3 regions of the Paenibacillus sp. BAC0078 genome follow, and region 1 is predicted to be linked to each of the others. Evidence: predicted binding sites of a transcription regulator. Region 1 holds the regulator's gene; each other region holds the start of a gene.
What was found. Region 1 encodes LexA, which represses DNA repair genes until DNA is damaged. Its sites were predicted from a motif close to CGAACATATGTTCG; they were not measured.

Region 1 (5,160 bases):
TGATCTTACTCATATACACACCATTCCGCATTATGATTTACTTTTCCGCACTGATATGTAGACGCAAAAAAAGCCGACATCCCGCATGAGGATACCCGGCTTAATCAAAGATTCACTATAGAGATTCTACCAGCGGAAGAAGCTCCGCAAGATGGCCGATCTGGTAATCCGGCTGAATTTCCGGGTCCGGTTCTTTGCCGTTCCGGTTAATCCAGACGGTGGTCAGGCCAGCGCCAAGCCCGCCAAGAATATCCGTTGTCAGCTTGTCGCCGACCATCACCCCTTGCTCAGGGGAGATTTCCAGCAGGTCCAGCGCGTGCATGAAGATGCTCTTGTCCGGTTTCCCTTTGCCGAAGCTGCCCGAAATAACAATGTGGTCAAAATAAGGAATCAGCTCAGGCACACCGTCCAGCTTCTCCTGCTGCAGCGCCGGACAGCCGTTCGTGAGCAGCAGCAGTTTAACCTTGCCGCGCAGCTTATCCAGCACCTGCAGCGTTTCTTCATACATGTACGGCCGGCTGCGGCGTTCAGCGGCAAACCGGGCAGCCAGCGTTTCCGCCAGCGCTTCATCGTCAATGCCAAGCGCGGCCAAGCCGCGGCGCCACGATTCCTTACGATAGACGGGAGCAAGCTGCTCCATCCGGCGGAATTCCGGCTGCTCTCCGGCAGTAAAATTCCCCCACAGCGCTTCAAAAGGATTGATCCCGATCAGCTTGGTGAACGGGAATGTGTCATACGACTCGTAAAGGCTTCTCGCTTCCCGGCGCACAGCGGCCTCCAGCTCCTGCGGATTAACGGAATCCCCCGCCGCTTCAGCGGCAGTGCGGAAAGCTTCCTCAACGCTCCGTTCATCCCAGAGTAATGTGTCGTCAAGGTCAAAGAGTACGGCGGAAATCGGCATTGTTTTCTCCCTCTCCCTATGCTGGTATATCTTTCTACTCGTTAACGATTTCTACATGATTCTGCTTGGCAAATTGCTCCAGACGTTCTCCCATAGCCTGAATGTCATAACGGTTGAGCAGCTTGGAGAAAACCCATTGTGTACGTTTACCCTTATATTTAATTGAGACTGCGCTGCGGGTCACGATGATCTTCTCAATATCGGCTGCCGGCAGCCAGCGTTCACGGTTGAATTTGATTGTGGAGAGCCTAGCGCGTTCAACCTTTAAATAAGGGCGCCGGAAGAACAGCAGTGCCGCCAGCAAGAAATACAGCACAACTCCCAGCCAGTTGGCCAGTATACCGCTCCCCCTGGCCTCGTCTATTGAGCCAACTACCCAGAACATAATCCCAAGCAGCAGCAAAACTACAGGAAACACAATGTTGCGGCCTTTAAAAATATCACTGCCCTTTGCAGCGGCAGAGCTGGTTGAAGCATAAATGGACTCTTTCCCCTGCTTCTTGCGCTGCTTGTTAAGCTGCTGTGTGTTGCGTTGAACCATTCTTTCCCAAGAACGGGCCATGTAAGTTCCCCCTAGTCATCCTGTAATATCTATGAAAAGGAACAGGCACAGTCTATAGATGCCATGTAGCCTTGTTCATGCGCTTAATTATCGACAACTTCAATGTTATCAAGCTGAGCACGGAAGTTGTTGCGGATGTTGCCCAGATAGATCTCACGGAGCTTGGCTCTTTCCGCCAGCTCTTCTTCATTCAGGCCGTCACTCTTCTGCTTGCGTGCCAATTCGTTAATACGTGCGACCAATTGATCAATGTTCAATGTGTTCCCCTCCCCTTTAAATTCATTCTAACTGTGCCATGAGAAAAAGAGCTTGTCAAGGTCTGCTCCCTGAAAGCTCTCTGCATGGAAGTATGAGGTATGAATTTCAGTTAATATACCGGTAATGTAAGCACGTCACCAGCCTTGATGCTGCTGTTATCCAACCCGCTTGTCCGTTTGATTCCTTCTATATATACGGCAGTTTTCATATTAGCAGGCTTGTTCTTCAATGCAATGCTCCAAAGAGTGTCCCCGGGTTCGACAACCACCCGTTTCTCCTGCTTCAATAATGACACCGATCCCGCAAAAACATTTCCAACCACAGTAAACCCGGAAACAACTAAAAGAAGAACCAAAGCCAGCTTCACAAAATTGTCTTGGCGGAATAACCCCTTGCATGCTGTAAACAATGCTAGGATAAGCTCCTTAATATCGAGTCTATGAATAGAAGCAGAATGGTTATCCGCTGTATGAACTTCGCGAACCTCGTCGTAGATGCTGCGGTATGTGCTGTACTTTAACATATTTACCGACCTCCAAACACTTGTTCTTACTTTCGAAAATAATATAGCACGAACATGTGTTTTGCACAATACCCTTTTCGAACAATTGTTCCCTTAATTTTTGATGCCGTTATTTCCATATTTTTTAGAACTTATGTTTGTACGAACGGAGGTTCTATGTTATAATTTTCCCAAACATAGTATATGGGGTTGATTCCGATGTCAAAGATTTCGAGTCGTCAGCTGGCGATCCTGGAATTTATACGTAACGAAGTCCGCAGCAAGGGTTATCCGCCGTCCGTCCGGGAAATCGGTGAAGCGGTTGGACTGGCCTCCAGTTCCACTGTACATGGCCATCTGGACCGCCTTGAGAAGAAAGGCCTTATCCGCCGCGACCCTACAAAACCGCGTGCGATTGAACTGCTCGGCCAAGAGGACTCCGAGAATGTTCACCAATTCGTCCAGACGGTTACCCGTATTCCAGTAGTGGGCAAGGTTACCGCCGGGGTGCCGATCACAGCTACAGAGAATATTGAGGATTACTTTCCACTGCCTAGCCATTATGTAGGCGACAACAAAGTTTTTATGCTTTCAGTACTCGGTGACAGTATGGTTGACGCTGGTATCATGAACGGCGATTATGTTATCGTCCGCCAGCAGCAAACAGCAGATAACGGTGATATCGTTGTCGCAATGACCGAAGAAGACGAAGCAACAGTCAAGACCTTTTACAAAGAACGTGATCATATTCGCCTGCAGCCGGAGAACCCGGCTTATGAACCGCTACGCCTTAACCGCGTTACCATTTTGGGCAGAGTCATTGGACTTTTCCGCGACATCCATTGATATCTCCAAGTCCCCTTCGAAGACTGTTCTGCTGCCAAGCAGAGCAGTCTTTTCCTTTATGAACATCATCTCACTCCACACATATCATGATAGCAAAGGAGATCTGATAACATGCCCAATTACCGTATTATCGTTGATCTGTCGCAGCGGATGCTGTATCTGCTGGATGACAACACCGTGATCAGAGGGTTCCCCGTCGGCATCGGCAAAATGCTGACCGTTACTCCGGCAGGTGAATACACAATCATCAACAAACAACCCAATCCCGGCGGACCCTTCGGTGCCTTCTGGATGGGGCTCTCCAAACCGCACTACGGCATTCATGGAACCAATGATCCCTCCTCTATCGGCAAAATGGTCTCCCACGGCTGTATTCGCATGCACAACGAGGACGTTCTCTCCCTGGCAGCAATTGTACCTATCGGAACCCGGGTCACCATACGCGAATAAGCTTGAACCAGCACAAAGAACACCAGCGTCAGGCGATACTCAACGGCCCGGCGGTGGTGTTCTACATGTTCAAGCAGTTTTTTTCACATTCATACAGGAATTTTGCGGCTATATGTCGAATCTTGTTCATTGGAAGATTAATTCTCGAAAGGAAGTGCCTGGTTTGAATAATTCAAAGATTAGAACCCATATTGATTTTAAGGTGGATGCTTTGGGGAAGCTCTCCAATCTCCTGCTGAACAATGATCATGGGGAACGCAGAGTAAACATCCTCACCAGCTTTGGCAGCATTCAAGGAAATGTGGCCGGCTATAACAGCAGACAAGAAGAGGATGTATTTAACCTGAAATCATTAATGGATGACGTCATCGTGGACGAGTACATTTCCTACTTGGGCGCAGAGCACCCTGAGAAGAACTATAATTATAACTTTGTAGTACTGGATAATGTGGTTGTAAGACCTTTCTCCAGCTACGGCACTGAGATTGAATATAAGCAGCTTATCGTGTATGCCGACCAAATCGCTGCCTTCAATTTCGTATAATTACAATACGCCATCTTAATCTGTGCCTCCAGGAAAAACCACCGCGCTCCTGCAAAGCTTTTTCCGGAGGCATTTCTATGAGCTATTCGAGTGTCTGATCGTACCCCAGCTCCTCCAAAATCCCCTCAGCAAGAGCAAACTGCGCTTCCGCCGGCTCTTTAAGCTTTCTGGAGTAGACTACCGCGCTTTTGGCAACCTTTTCGATTAACCGCCGGCCCTGCTCCTTCGTAATAGATACTTCCAGCCCCGCCCGGCCCACCACTTCCGATAAACAAAAGAAAGCAATGCGCATGCTGTAATTCTCCCGGCTCAAAAAGTAAAACAGATGGGGGATATTCTTCATCAGACGATCTATCCAATTCGTAATCTCCCGGATCTGATAAATCTCTCTAGGGTCCTGCGCATAGCCGTCGAAGATCAACGAAATTTTTCCGCGAAGCCTCTTCTTCTCATATTTCTTGAACTCCCGAAGATATCGCTCCAGCCGGCCTTGTTCCACATCCTCTCTGGAAACGTTCAGCACAGTTATACCGTCCGCATCCGTAATCAGAGTCTCGTTCAATGGTGTTCCGCTTGCTTTCTGCTGCTGTGTTAATCCCAAACGCTGCCGTAGTCCATCTTCCACTCTCTTCACCTTCCATATATGTAATTTTCGCAACAAGAAGAAACGGCTGCCCTCTCTATAAGAGGCGGCGTCCGTTTCTCCGCAGAATACCTCAAGCATTTGGCATTTCACAATTCCTGAACATTACAGTCTACAGCAGCACTCTACGCAAAAGTCTGATCGCAGCAGCGTTCAAACGCAATGCTTCCCGGATGGAGACTCTCGCAGCCAGCAGCTCCCGTCTAGCCCGGCTCGGATTCGGTACCCGCCGTAAATTCTCGTTGATTTCTTCAAGTCTTTCCAGCAGTATTGCCCTTTGTGTCCGAAGCAAATTAATCGCTCTGCGGATTCGTTCACGGTCTGTCATCATTACACCTCTTTTACGTTTGATAGTATAAGAGATGCAATATATTCAGAGTCTGCCTGTATTAACAGGAAAGAATAATACTGTTTTCCAGCAGCTATTTTCGATATCCGGGAAGAAACTATTTAT
Region 2 (5,160 bases), on a different contig from region 1:
TAATAATCGCCCGGCAGGCCTCCATTCTCGCCAGTTGCGCTTCGTCCACAGCTCTCTCGCCTTCCAGCGAAAGGCTGGGAATTCCCTTCCAGGAACGTCCATCCGTCCAGCGGTAGCCCTGAATGCCGCAGGCCAGCACATAGTTCTCCAGCTCGTCCATATCCTCACGGGTCACGCTATGGTCAAACGGAAGCAGCAGCTCGGTCTTCACACAGCGGAACACATCCTCATAACGCCAGCGGCGGCGGACCACATCCATGGCAGAGCGGATAAATTCTACCAGCGGGTGATGCAGCTCATTCATCTTCTGGTCAAGGAAGAAGGGGACGCCATAGTCCTGGAACAGCGGAACCACAAGCTGTTCATAATCGGCAATATTTCGCATAAACACAGCCATTTCGCCATACTGCGCCCCTTCGTCGCGAACCAGCCGGATCATCTCCCGCAGGCTTCCTTCAACCTCGGCCCGGCGAGAAGCTGCGGCAGTGAGGGTAATGGCACCCGCAGCCTCTGCAGCCTCGCCGCTCCAGCGGTTCCGGCGGCCAAAGCCCCGCTCCAAATGGGCGAGAACCGGACTTCCGGAAAACCGCGGCAGCACCGGCGGAGCGAGCTGCTCGTCCCATACCGTCAGGCCCATCTCCTCGGCCATTCCACGCAGCTTGATGTAGGTTACAGCCGCAGGATGAAACAGATCCAGCTCATGCGGCTGCATCCCCGAAGGATAAATGCGGTCCAGGGTCAGCGCTATCGTCACACTGGAGGCATACTGCATCAGCTCGCGGAGCACGATAAACTCCTGGGGAGTAAAGCCATGAAAACCATCCACCCAAATCTCCGCTCCGCGTATGTATGTGGATTCCTTTATATGCTCAGCCAGCTCATTCAGCCGGTCTTCCTCGTCAATGTACAGCCGGGACATTTCCTGCTCCAGCTCGCTGAACACCAGATGCAGATCATCCAGCTTGCTGGCAAGAATCGGGCTTCTTAGGGTGGAGTCCCGCATCCTTGACAACTGCTCCTCCAGATCGGCTGCTCCCAGGCAGCAGCGCTTCAGCTCCGTGTGCAGCTGGCTCAGCCGCTCCACAAAGCCAGGTCTGTCGCTCGAAGCGCCAAAGAGCTTCAGTTCCTCCTTGCGGCGGCTGATGATTTTGTAAATAAGCATCTTCTTGCCTTCCTCGGAAATGGGCAGACTGGCACTGCCTCCGGTTTCCTGCCGTACCCGGTACGCAAGCCGCGAGAAGCTGAGCGTCTGTGCCCGGACGCTTCCCCGCACCTTCCCCGCTGTCAGCAGTCCCCGCTCCGCTCCAAAGGAGCCTTGCTCCGGAACAAGCACAATAATCGGCGCGCCCAGCGGCCCCTGCTCCAGAGCGGAGGTTACTTCTCTCCATATTTTCGTAGTCTTTCCGCTGCCCGAGCGGCCTGTTAACAAGGTTACCGGCATAACGACAAGCTCCTTCCGTAGCTCTGCATTTCTTCGTCCCATTATTATAGCATACTAACAATAACCGGAACGTGCGTTTGCCACAAAATTCAAGAAACTTACAGTCCATATCTTTACAAAAGCATTAAAAAACGCCGGCAGATCATTCCCAGAAGGGACAACCTGCCAGCGCCGCGCTGTTATTTTCTATGCCGCTTACTTCAAGCCCATATTGGACATTACATCAACTTTGCTGGCGTTTTCATACCATGCGTTGACCTCTTCCGTAATTTGGGTACCGCCTTTTTCGTTCCATTGTTTTACAAAATCATCATAAGCGCTGAGCGGCTCCTTGCTGTAGATAATCTTGGTGAAGGTTTCCTTTTCCATCGTCGTAAGCTGCTCCCATGAGCTTTGCATCGTCTTGGTTGGCGGACCGTTGAACGCGCTTGGCAGCAGGGACTCACTGTTCTTATAAGAAATCACATAACCGTCCTTCATCGTCTGATCCAGTGCATCCGATCTCATCAGCACTCCGGTATCCGCCTTGGCGCCATTCGCAAGCTCATCGAAGGATTTCCCGGGACCATCGACACTAGGCGTATTTTTGGTGAATGCCATCTTCCCTACCCCTTGGACAGCATCCAGAGGCGTGTTGAATTTCTTGGAGTCAAAGGTAACCTTGCCGTCCACAATGTCATAGTCATAGCCTTGAGCATAACCGTATTTGAAGTCCCCGGTACCAAAGGCGGCATCGTACAGCTTGTCATAATAGAGGAAGAACGCTTCCATATTATTGAAGTCTTTATTGAACATGAACACACCGTCATTCAATTGACCCGATTGATAAGTCTTGTCTCCGCTAACCCCATTGATCGTTGGATAAGCGCTGATTTTCGCACCCTTAACATTGGCTTCAACGTCTTTCACGCTGCCATACAGCCAAGGACGGCCAATAATAATCCCAGCTTTGCCTTCGGTAAAGTCAGCGAGAGCATCCCAAGCGCCCTGAGTCGCCAATTCTTTATTCAAATAACCCTTCGAATACCAGTCGCGGAGTTTGGCCAGCGCTTCCTTATTGCCTTCCGCCACCGACCCGTAGGTAAGTTTGCCGTTCTCTTCATGCCATGAGCCCGGAAGATTCTTACCTGTAAATGCGCTGAAGATCATAACCGGGTCGCTGACCCAACCTGTGTTGTATGAATCTTTACCGGAGAAATCAAACCCGTAGGTATCCTGTTTACCGTTTCCGTCCGGATCATCATTCGTGAAGGCGGCAATTACCTTTTCAAATTCATCAATGGTCGTTGGAGCTTTCAGCTTCAATTTATCCAGCCAATCCTGGCGGATCAGCATCACTTCACCTTCGGTCAGGTTGGGGGAAATCGCCATGCCGTACACCTTGCCGTCCTGGATCACCGGATTGAACGTGGTTGGATACTGCTTATAGATTTCTTTTAACCGGTCCGGCATATATTTCTTGATGTCTTCAGTGATGTCCTTGACCAGTCCTGATTGAATCAAATCATTCTCCAGCGAAGTATCATACACAGGCAGAACATCCGGGAGCTTCTCGGAGCCGGTAAGCGCGAGCCGCAGCTTGGTGTTATACTGAGCCGCATCACCGCCCAGCAGCGTCGTTTCAACAGTGATCCCGAGATTCTTGGTCCCCCAGCGGGTCAGCACATTATCGTTCAGGCTTTCGCCATTGATATATTTGCCGGCATTTTCGTCCAGTTGCTTCGCGATGGTGATCTTGATCGGCGGATCATATTTGCCGTCCTTAAGCGTTGCCTCGGCTGCCGAATTCGACCCTTTATTGTCCGAAGAACAGCCTGCAAGCAGTCCTGTCATCAGCAGTAAAGCGGAGAGCGTTATCCCTGTCTTTTTCATAAATTAGGCCCCTATTCTATTAAGTAATTTGGTTATTCCTTCACGGCTCCCAGCACAATCCCTTTGACAAAATATCTCTGCAGGAAGGGGTACACCAGAATAATCGGCAGTGTGCTGATGAAGATTTGTGCGGCCTTTATGCTTTGCTCCGACATCGCCGCCGCCTCTGACTGGCTCATGGCCATGCTCTGGGCATTGCTCTGGACAACTACCGTCTGCAAAAAGGAAGCGAGTGGATACTTGTTCGTATTGGACATATATAAGATCCCGTCAAACCATGAATTCCAGTGCCCCACCATGATAAACAAGCCAACGGTAGCCAGGCCGGGGAGGGACAGCGGAAGATAGATTTTCCGGAAAATACCGAAGAAGGAAGCCCCATCAATGAATGCCGCCTCTTCGAGCGCTTTGGGAATGGTTTTGAAAAAATTCATAATCAGGATCAGGTTATACGCTCCAAAAGCACCCGGAAGCACCAGCGACCAAATCGTGTCCTTGAGTCCAAGCTTAGTGACCAGGATATAAGAAGGAATCAAGCCGCCCGAGAACAGCATCGTGAATACGAAAATCCACATCAGCGCATTGCGCCCGCGAAAATCCTTGGATAAAGCATAACCCGCCATCGTAATGATCAGCATCCCGATTGAGGTGCCCAGAACCGTTCTAATCACTGAAATTTGCATTGAGCCCGTGAAATTCGAGTTTTTAAAGGTTTTGGCATAAGCATCCGTATTAAAATCAACCGGCCAGAAGGATACCAGGCTGCCGTTGACCGCCGCCTTGCTGCTGAAGGATTGCGCCAGCAAATGGAGCAGCGGAAGAAAGCACGATAATGCGATAAGAATCAGAAAGATATAATTAAATACTGAAAATACCTTATACCCCTTGGACTTATGATACACACTCCTTCCTCCTTCCTAAAAAATTTTGTAGTTGGCGGCCTTATAGGCGATCCGGTAGGAAATGACGATCAAGATAAAGCTGATGCCTGACTTGAACAAGCCGACGGCGGTACCGAAGCCATACTGTCCATTCAACAGGGATGAGCGGTACACATAGGTATCTATAATGTCCCCCGTGCTGTATACAAGCGGATTGTACAAGTTGAAAATCTGATCAAAGCCCGCATCAAGAACGCTGCCAAGACTTAACGTGGCAATTACAATGATCATCGGCATCATGCCGGGCAGCGTAACATGCCGGATCTGTTGTCTCCGCGAAGCACCATCTATTTCAGCCGCTTCATAGTAGGAAGGATCAATCCCTGTGATGGTGGCTAAATAGACAATCATGCCAAATCCAAAGTTTTTCCAGAGGTCACTGATAATAATGGTAGGCCTGAATAGCGCCGGGTCCCCAAGAAAGAAGATGGGCTTTGTTCCAAAGATGCTGGTCAGCAAATGGTTAATCCCGCCGTCGAGCCCCAGAATATCAATCATGATCCCTGCTATCGTTACCCAGGACAGAAAGTGTGGCAGATACACCAAGGTCTGAATGCTTTTCTTGGTTCCGATATGGCGGATTTCGTTGAGCAGAATGGCCATAATGATTGGAACGATAATCCCCACGATGATCTTGATGACTGCAATAATAAGCGTGTTGATGATGGCCTGCGTTGATTCCTTATACTCGAATATTCTCGCGAAGTTATCCATCCCGATCCAGGCTGAGCGGGTGATGCCAAGCCAGGGCTTGTAGTCCTGGAATGCTATGACGAGACCAACCATCGGGCCGTAGGCAAAGATCAGCACAAAAATCAAGGCCGGGAGACATAACACATATAAAGGCCAATGCTTCCTGACTTCCTTTCTCCACGGATTTTTTTTAGCTTGGGCGTTCATCTCCTG
Region 3 (5,160 bases), on a different contig from region 1:
AACCCGTACGGTAGTTACCTACCGCAGGATTTTAAGTCCTGTGCGTCTGCCTATTCCGCCACCCCGGCATGTATGTGCGTAGTTAACGCGACAAGTAATATCATATCATGTATCTTGTGGATGCGCAATCAAAATTTCCATTATGTTTTTGATTACAAAAAAATGGCCCGATCAGCTGGTGCTGATTGGGCCGTTTGCGGGCCTCCTATTGGCGGTCGCGTTCGCCGCTTCTGCTTCTCATGCCGGCCAGGCCGAGTAGGCCGATCAGACCGAGCCAGCCCCAGTTAGAGCCGGTTCTCGTTGTAGTTGTAGGGACGGTCGTGCTGGTTGTGCGGTATCTTCCGGTAGGCGTAGTGTTGGACAGTGGAGAGACGGTGGTGTTATCTCCATAGCGGACTCTGTCCTGCACGATGGTTTCATTTCTGTGCATGGTTCCTGTGGTCTGATTCATCATGGTATTGCCTTGCTGGTTCATCATATGGGTACCGTCTCCGGTAACCGTTGATGCATTTCCTACTCCGAGCAGACTCATGGACAGTATTGTACCGCAGGTAAGGCTGGTGATCAGCTTGTTCAAGATGGTATGCCTCCTTTTTGTATTTTTCGCTGATAATTTTCCCCTGCGGTGCATTTACTATGCAGACAAATTTATTGAGTCACCACATTCACCGTCTTGCTCACAGGATCATAAGCCACCTTGGCGCCAAGCGCTTCTGCCAATGCCCGTACCGGGACATAGGTGGTTCCATTATCCAGTACCCCAACTGTGAGCTTCGCCCCGTTCAGGTTGACCGTAATTTCCACATCCTTATTCACTTGATCGTCACCTCCGTTGATCCGGCTCATGGCCATCTTCACCTGCTCAGCGCTTGGACGCTGGCCTGCTTTTAACTGGGCGGTGGTCAGTCCAAAAGCCATCTGCAAATGCGAATAATCCTGAAAAGAAGTCCAGTCGCCGCCCCATTCGAGCCCCAGCTTTTTCGCTTCCTGCACCACCTCCTGCCAATCTGCCAGCTTATCGCCGTCCCCGTCCCTTTTCATATCCCAGGAGACGCTTTGGCCGTCCGGCAGCAGCAGCGCAAAATCAATCGCCAGGCCGTAATTATGGTAGCTGCTGCCTCCCCGCGCGTTAGTTACAATATCGCCCTTCTTCGTTCTTCCCTGTGCGTACAGCGCATTCTGTTCGGCAAAGCTCCGCATACCTGCGGTAATGACGATTGGAATCCCCCTGGCGTAGCTTCGCTCAATCAAGACATTCGCGGCCGCCAGCAGGACAGGATGAAGACCGACGAGCCGGGTTGCCGATTTTTGTGTCACCTGATCTAAAGTCAGCATCTCATCACCTCCTGGTATAGTTAATGCCTTGCTTCCCCAATTGCTTGTACGCTGTTCCCTTATTTGCCAAAAGAAAAGACCCCGAGCACTCCGAGGCCTTAGCAGCTTACATATTATAAGGTGGACGTTTACCACCATCTGGTCGAATAGATGATCAGCCCAATGATCGCAACCGCAATCAACAAATCGGCCACTTCTCTAAAAAAACGCGGCATCTCCTTGTTCAGCAGCTTTTGCTCCTTTTCCTGATGCTTCAGCTTCATGGCTTCTTCCATTGCCCCGTCCAGAGGGGGCCTTGGATCTATCATCATAAGCTTCCACTCCTCTCGCAGCGTTATCCAAATCATACCACATATTGCCGAATTTCTGGATGATTTCCGCATAAAAAGGCCAATATAATTGCGAAAGGTGGGAAGACCCAATGGACATTCACAGCGACAGCTACAAAGTGGCAGCGTTTGGCGATCAGGAGGACGCAGTGGAAATCATCCGCCAGGCCGAAGCAGAACTTGCCCGGATGAACGGTAATAAGGCGGTTACCTTAATAGCATATGAGAAAACAACCACTACCTCCTATGGAGAATGATGATTATATTGCCGCAGCCGTTCTGCTTCACACGATGTAAGCCTCGACAATGTCATCCACGTTAATCCATTTCCATTCCTCCGCCCACTGCAGCTTGAATTCACGCGAGTGGGTGTGAATGGAAGTCACAAAGCCGCTTTGCAGTGTATTCTCAGCAGAATCGAACAGAACCACCGTTACCCGGACATGGCTCCGCAGCGATAAAGCCAGCGTACACTCAATCTCCTCGAGCTTCTCCTTATCCAGTATCGGCTTGATGCGGCGCAGGCTCTCCCGTTCCTCACTCATCCGGCTGCTCACCCACTGGCCGTTTCCTTCCAGCTTCTTGCCCATTGCCGTTCCTCCTTCTATTCCATCAACGAACATATGTTTGTATTATATACGCAATACTGATGGTTAGGCAATCCTAAATATATGGCAGCAAAAATCGGACAAGCAGACTATGCCGGGGCTGCAGCACTCCAAAAGACAACAAAAAGACGCTCACAGTTTATGCTGTGCAGCGCCTTTTTGCCGGCCTGTCCCATGACCAGGATAGAAAATGGCTAACTCTTATTGTATTCTTACTTCACGTCAGTTACCGTAGTCCTTGTGTCGGACTTGGTATTGGTTGTGGATTCTTTGTTCGCCTTAGTGTCTGTGGCGGCTCCCGTGACAGTTCCCGTACCGCTCAGTGTCTGTGCGTCCGTACTGCTCTCCGCTTCGATCAGCCCCGCCGCGACTCTCGCTTCGTTCAGCTTGGAGATGCCGTACAGCATTGCCACATCTGCCTGCTTGTTCATATCGTTGAACTCTTCTGCGGTAACATCGGGAGAAACAGCGCTTTTCGAAGCTTTCTCCTTAATCGAATAGGCGCTCTGGAAAGCGATGATCGAATCACTTAACAGCTTTTGGATGTTCTCGGGCAGATTATTGGAAATCTTCACATCCTTGACATCACCGGCAAGGTCGGAAGCTGTGTCCTGGAACTCATCTACAGCCTTCTCCATCTCCTTGTCCGTCGCTTTTCCTGTCGAATACGAGGTTAAGGTCGTGTTGAACGCCTCCAATGAAGATTTGCCCATTTCATCGAATTTCGTCATCTCATTGTAGAAGTTCTGTACGGTCTCCTGTACCTGTTCATGGGTAGCAGGCGCCGAACTATTATTGCCGCAGGCGCTGAGAACCACAAACGCCATTAGTAACGCTGCCAGTAAAGCTTTTCTCATAATTAATATCCCTCCATTTAACAGAATAATGGCGGGATAAGCAAAGTGCAAATAAAAATTATGTAAAAAGAGCTCAAATGAAACATATTTCTGCGTTTAAGCGTATTCAACAAGAGATATAATGATTTCAGCCTGAAATAAGAGAGGAAGATTCCTTATGCCTTATTGCACAAACTGTGGTGCGGAATACAAGCAAGGCGCCAAATTTTGCGGAGAATGCGGCGCAAACACCGGAGATGCTGCCGCAGCCCCGGCACACCCTACTAGGGCAGGAGCAGCCCCCGGCTCTGGCTCCGGCTCTGGCTCCGGCCCTGAAGTTGAGCTGTGGCAGGGTAAGCCGGCGGGCATCTCCGATCGTCTCAAAGGCATCGTACGCCTGAATACAACTACGTATACCATCACCAGCCAGCGGATTATGGTTAAGTCCGGGCTGATCGGGAAGGACATCGAGGAAATCGAGCTGCTGCGGGTGAATGATTTTTCCGTGGAGCAGTCCATACCGGACCGCATCCTTGGCATTGGAACACTGACAGTATTCTCGGATGACGCTTCGTCGCCGCAGCTTCTTTTCCGCAAAATCCGCAAGGCTCAGACGGTGAAGGACATCCTGCGCAAAGCGGTGCGCGATGAGAAAATCGCCAACAATATCAGCTACCGCGAGCAGATTTAGCGTTATGCTGGACTTCCCTTTTCAGGGAAGAAAAAACGCCCCGGCCGGAATTACGCTTTTGACCTGGCTGGGGCTTTCCCACATCAGTACCGCCCGCGCATCCCCCTGGTTCTCGTAATACTCCACCTTCAGCTCATGCAGCTTACCGGCGATCAGATTCACACTGCCCTTCCGTTCCTGTCCGCTCTGCTTGATCCAGCTGTCAATCACCAGCACATCATCAATCCATACCCGGATGCCATCATCCGAAGAGGTATAAATCGTATAGCCCTCAGTATAGGCTGCACTCAGCCTGCCACTCCAGCGCACCGAGAATAAGTCTGCGGAGATAGCGGGATCAGGAGCCGCCTGCTTCCAAATGAAGTTAATATTTTCGTCAGTGCGTGTAAGCGCCGGTGTGCCGCTAAGCGAAGCATTGTTGTAATATTGCCCGAACAGGCCCGGCATGGGTGCGGCATCAGGCAAAGAGGCATACTGCGCCGCCTTTAGCTTATATTCATCTCTGGTGAACACAAAGGAATCATTCATATATGCTTTGATCACCGCATTGCTGTTCTTCTCAAACAGCAGCTTGCCCCAGCTCATCTGGTAAGACCATTTATTCTGAGTTTTGGCCAGCACGGTCGGAGCTGGAAGCTCTGCATTTTCCCCGATGGCGATCAGCTTCCCGCACCCGAGCTTCCATAGGCCGTTATGGTGGCTGGCTTTGAAATCTGCGTCATAAATATCCAGCGCCAGCACATCCACGCTCCCGCTGCCCGGATAATAGCCTGCCGGCTCATCGCACCACTCATTTTTGGCATTGGGACTCCATACCCACAGCAGATTGTGCAGCTGGTGATAGACAGTGAACCGCTCGAGCATCAGTCTCCACAGCCGGCTGTACGAGCTTTTTTGGCCCCACCAGAACCAGCCGCCGTTCATCTCATGATACGGACGCCAGAGCACCGGCACACCTGCATCGCTCAGTTTTTTCAAATATACGGCGGCTTTGTCCAAGTCCGAGATCAGCGCGTTATACTGGGCAGTGCCGGGTGTAATATATTTGGCAAAATCCGCTTCGCTAAGGCTCATCTGGACGTTCGACCACAACGGGGCTGTGCCCGGTAAACTCTCATGGTAGCTCATCGTCACAATGCCTCCCGCCTTATGCCAGCGGATTGCGCTGTCCACCACGGCCTGCCGTTGGCTGTCAATCTGAGCCGCCGTCTGATTCTCTATTGCGCCCAGTTCATAGCCGTGAAGCGCGGCATATTGGCCGCTGACCGTTTTCAACTGGCCGCTAAAATCATCCGGGCTCTCCAGATAATCATGCTGCCCGCTGATGATGCCTTGTCCCTGCAGGCGGTACAACGTCTTCA

Region 2: a site for LexA is predicted at 1,508-1,521, ahead of addB (helicase-exonuclease AddAB subunit AddB). Genes of this name have one in related genera too.
Region 3: a site for LexA is predicted at 2,281-2,294, ahead of ACX1DY_RS07785 (YolD-like family protein). Genes of this name have one in related genera too.

The regions. Positions count from the first base shown of each region.
Region 1 is NZ_JBTLRW010000001.1:342,987-348,146, forward strand. It holds gene ACX1DY_RS01520 (HAD family hydrolase) at 116-901, opposite strand; gene ACX1DY_RS01525 (hypothetical protein) at 936-1,463, opposite strand; gene ACX1DY_RS01530 (DUF896 domain-containing protein) at 1,547-1,720, opposite strand; gene ACX1DY_RS01535 (LysM peptidoglycan-binding domain-containing protein) at 1,831-2,244, opposite strand; gene lexA (transcriptional repressor LexA) at 2,443-3,069, shown strand; gene ACX1DY_RS01545 (L,D-transpeptidase) at 3,181-3,519, shown strand; gene ACX1DY_RS01550 (hypothetical protein) at 3,683-4,063, shown strand; gene ACX1DY_RS01555 (hypothetical protein) at 4,146-4,688, opposite strand; gene ACX1DY_RS01560 (hypothetical protein) at 4,819-5,034, opposite strand; gene ACX1DY_RS01565 (hypothetical protein) at 5,160-5,160, opposite strand, start outside.
Region 2 is NZ_JBTLRW010000003.1:327,306-332,465, forward strand. It holds gene addB (helicase-exonuclease AddAB subunit AddB) at 1-1,441, opposite strand, end outside; gene ACX1DY_RS08375 (type 2 periplasmic-binding domain-containing protein) at 1,637-3,313, opposite strand; gene ACX1DY_RS08380 (carbohydrate ABC transporter permease) at 3,346-4,215, opposite strand; gene ACX1DY_RS08385 (ABC transporter permease) at 4,231-5,154, opposite strand.
Region 3 is NZ_JBTLRW010000003.1:198,293-203,452, forward strand. It holds tRNA gene ACX1DY_RS07760 (tRNA-Leu) at 1-68, opposite strand, end outside; gene ACX1DY_RS07765 (WGxxGxxG family protein) at 206-577, opposite strand; gene ACX1DY_RS07770 (M15 family metallopeptidase) at 649-1,335, opposite strand; gene ACX1DY_RS07775 (hypothetical protein) at 1,464-1,646, opposite strand; gene ACX1DY_RS07780 (hypothetical protein) at 1,757-1,921, shown strand; gene ACX1DY_RS07785 (YolD-like family protein) at 1,949-2,254, opposite strand; gene ACX1DY_RS07790 (hypothetical protein) at 2,485-3,129, opposite strand; gene ACX1DY_RS07795 (zinc ribbon domain-containing protein) at 3,287-3,799, shown strand; gene ACX1DY_RS07800 (glycosyl hydrolase) at 3,821-5,160, opposite strand, start outside.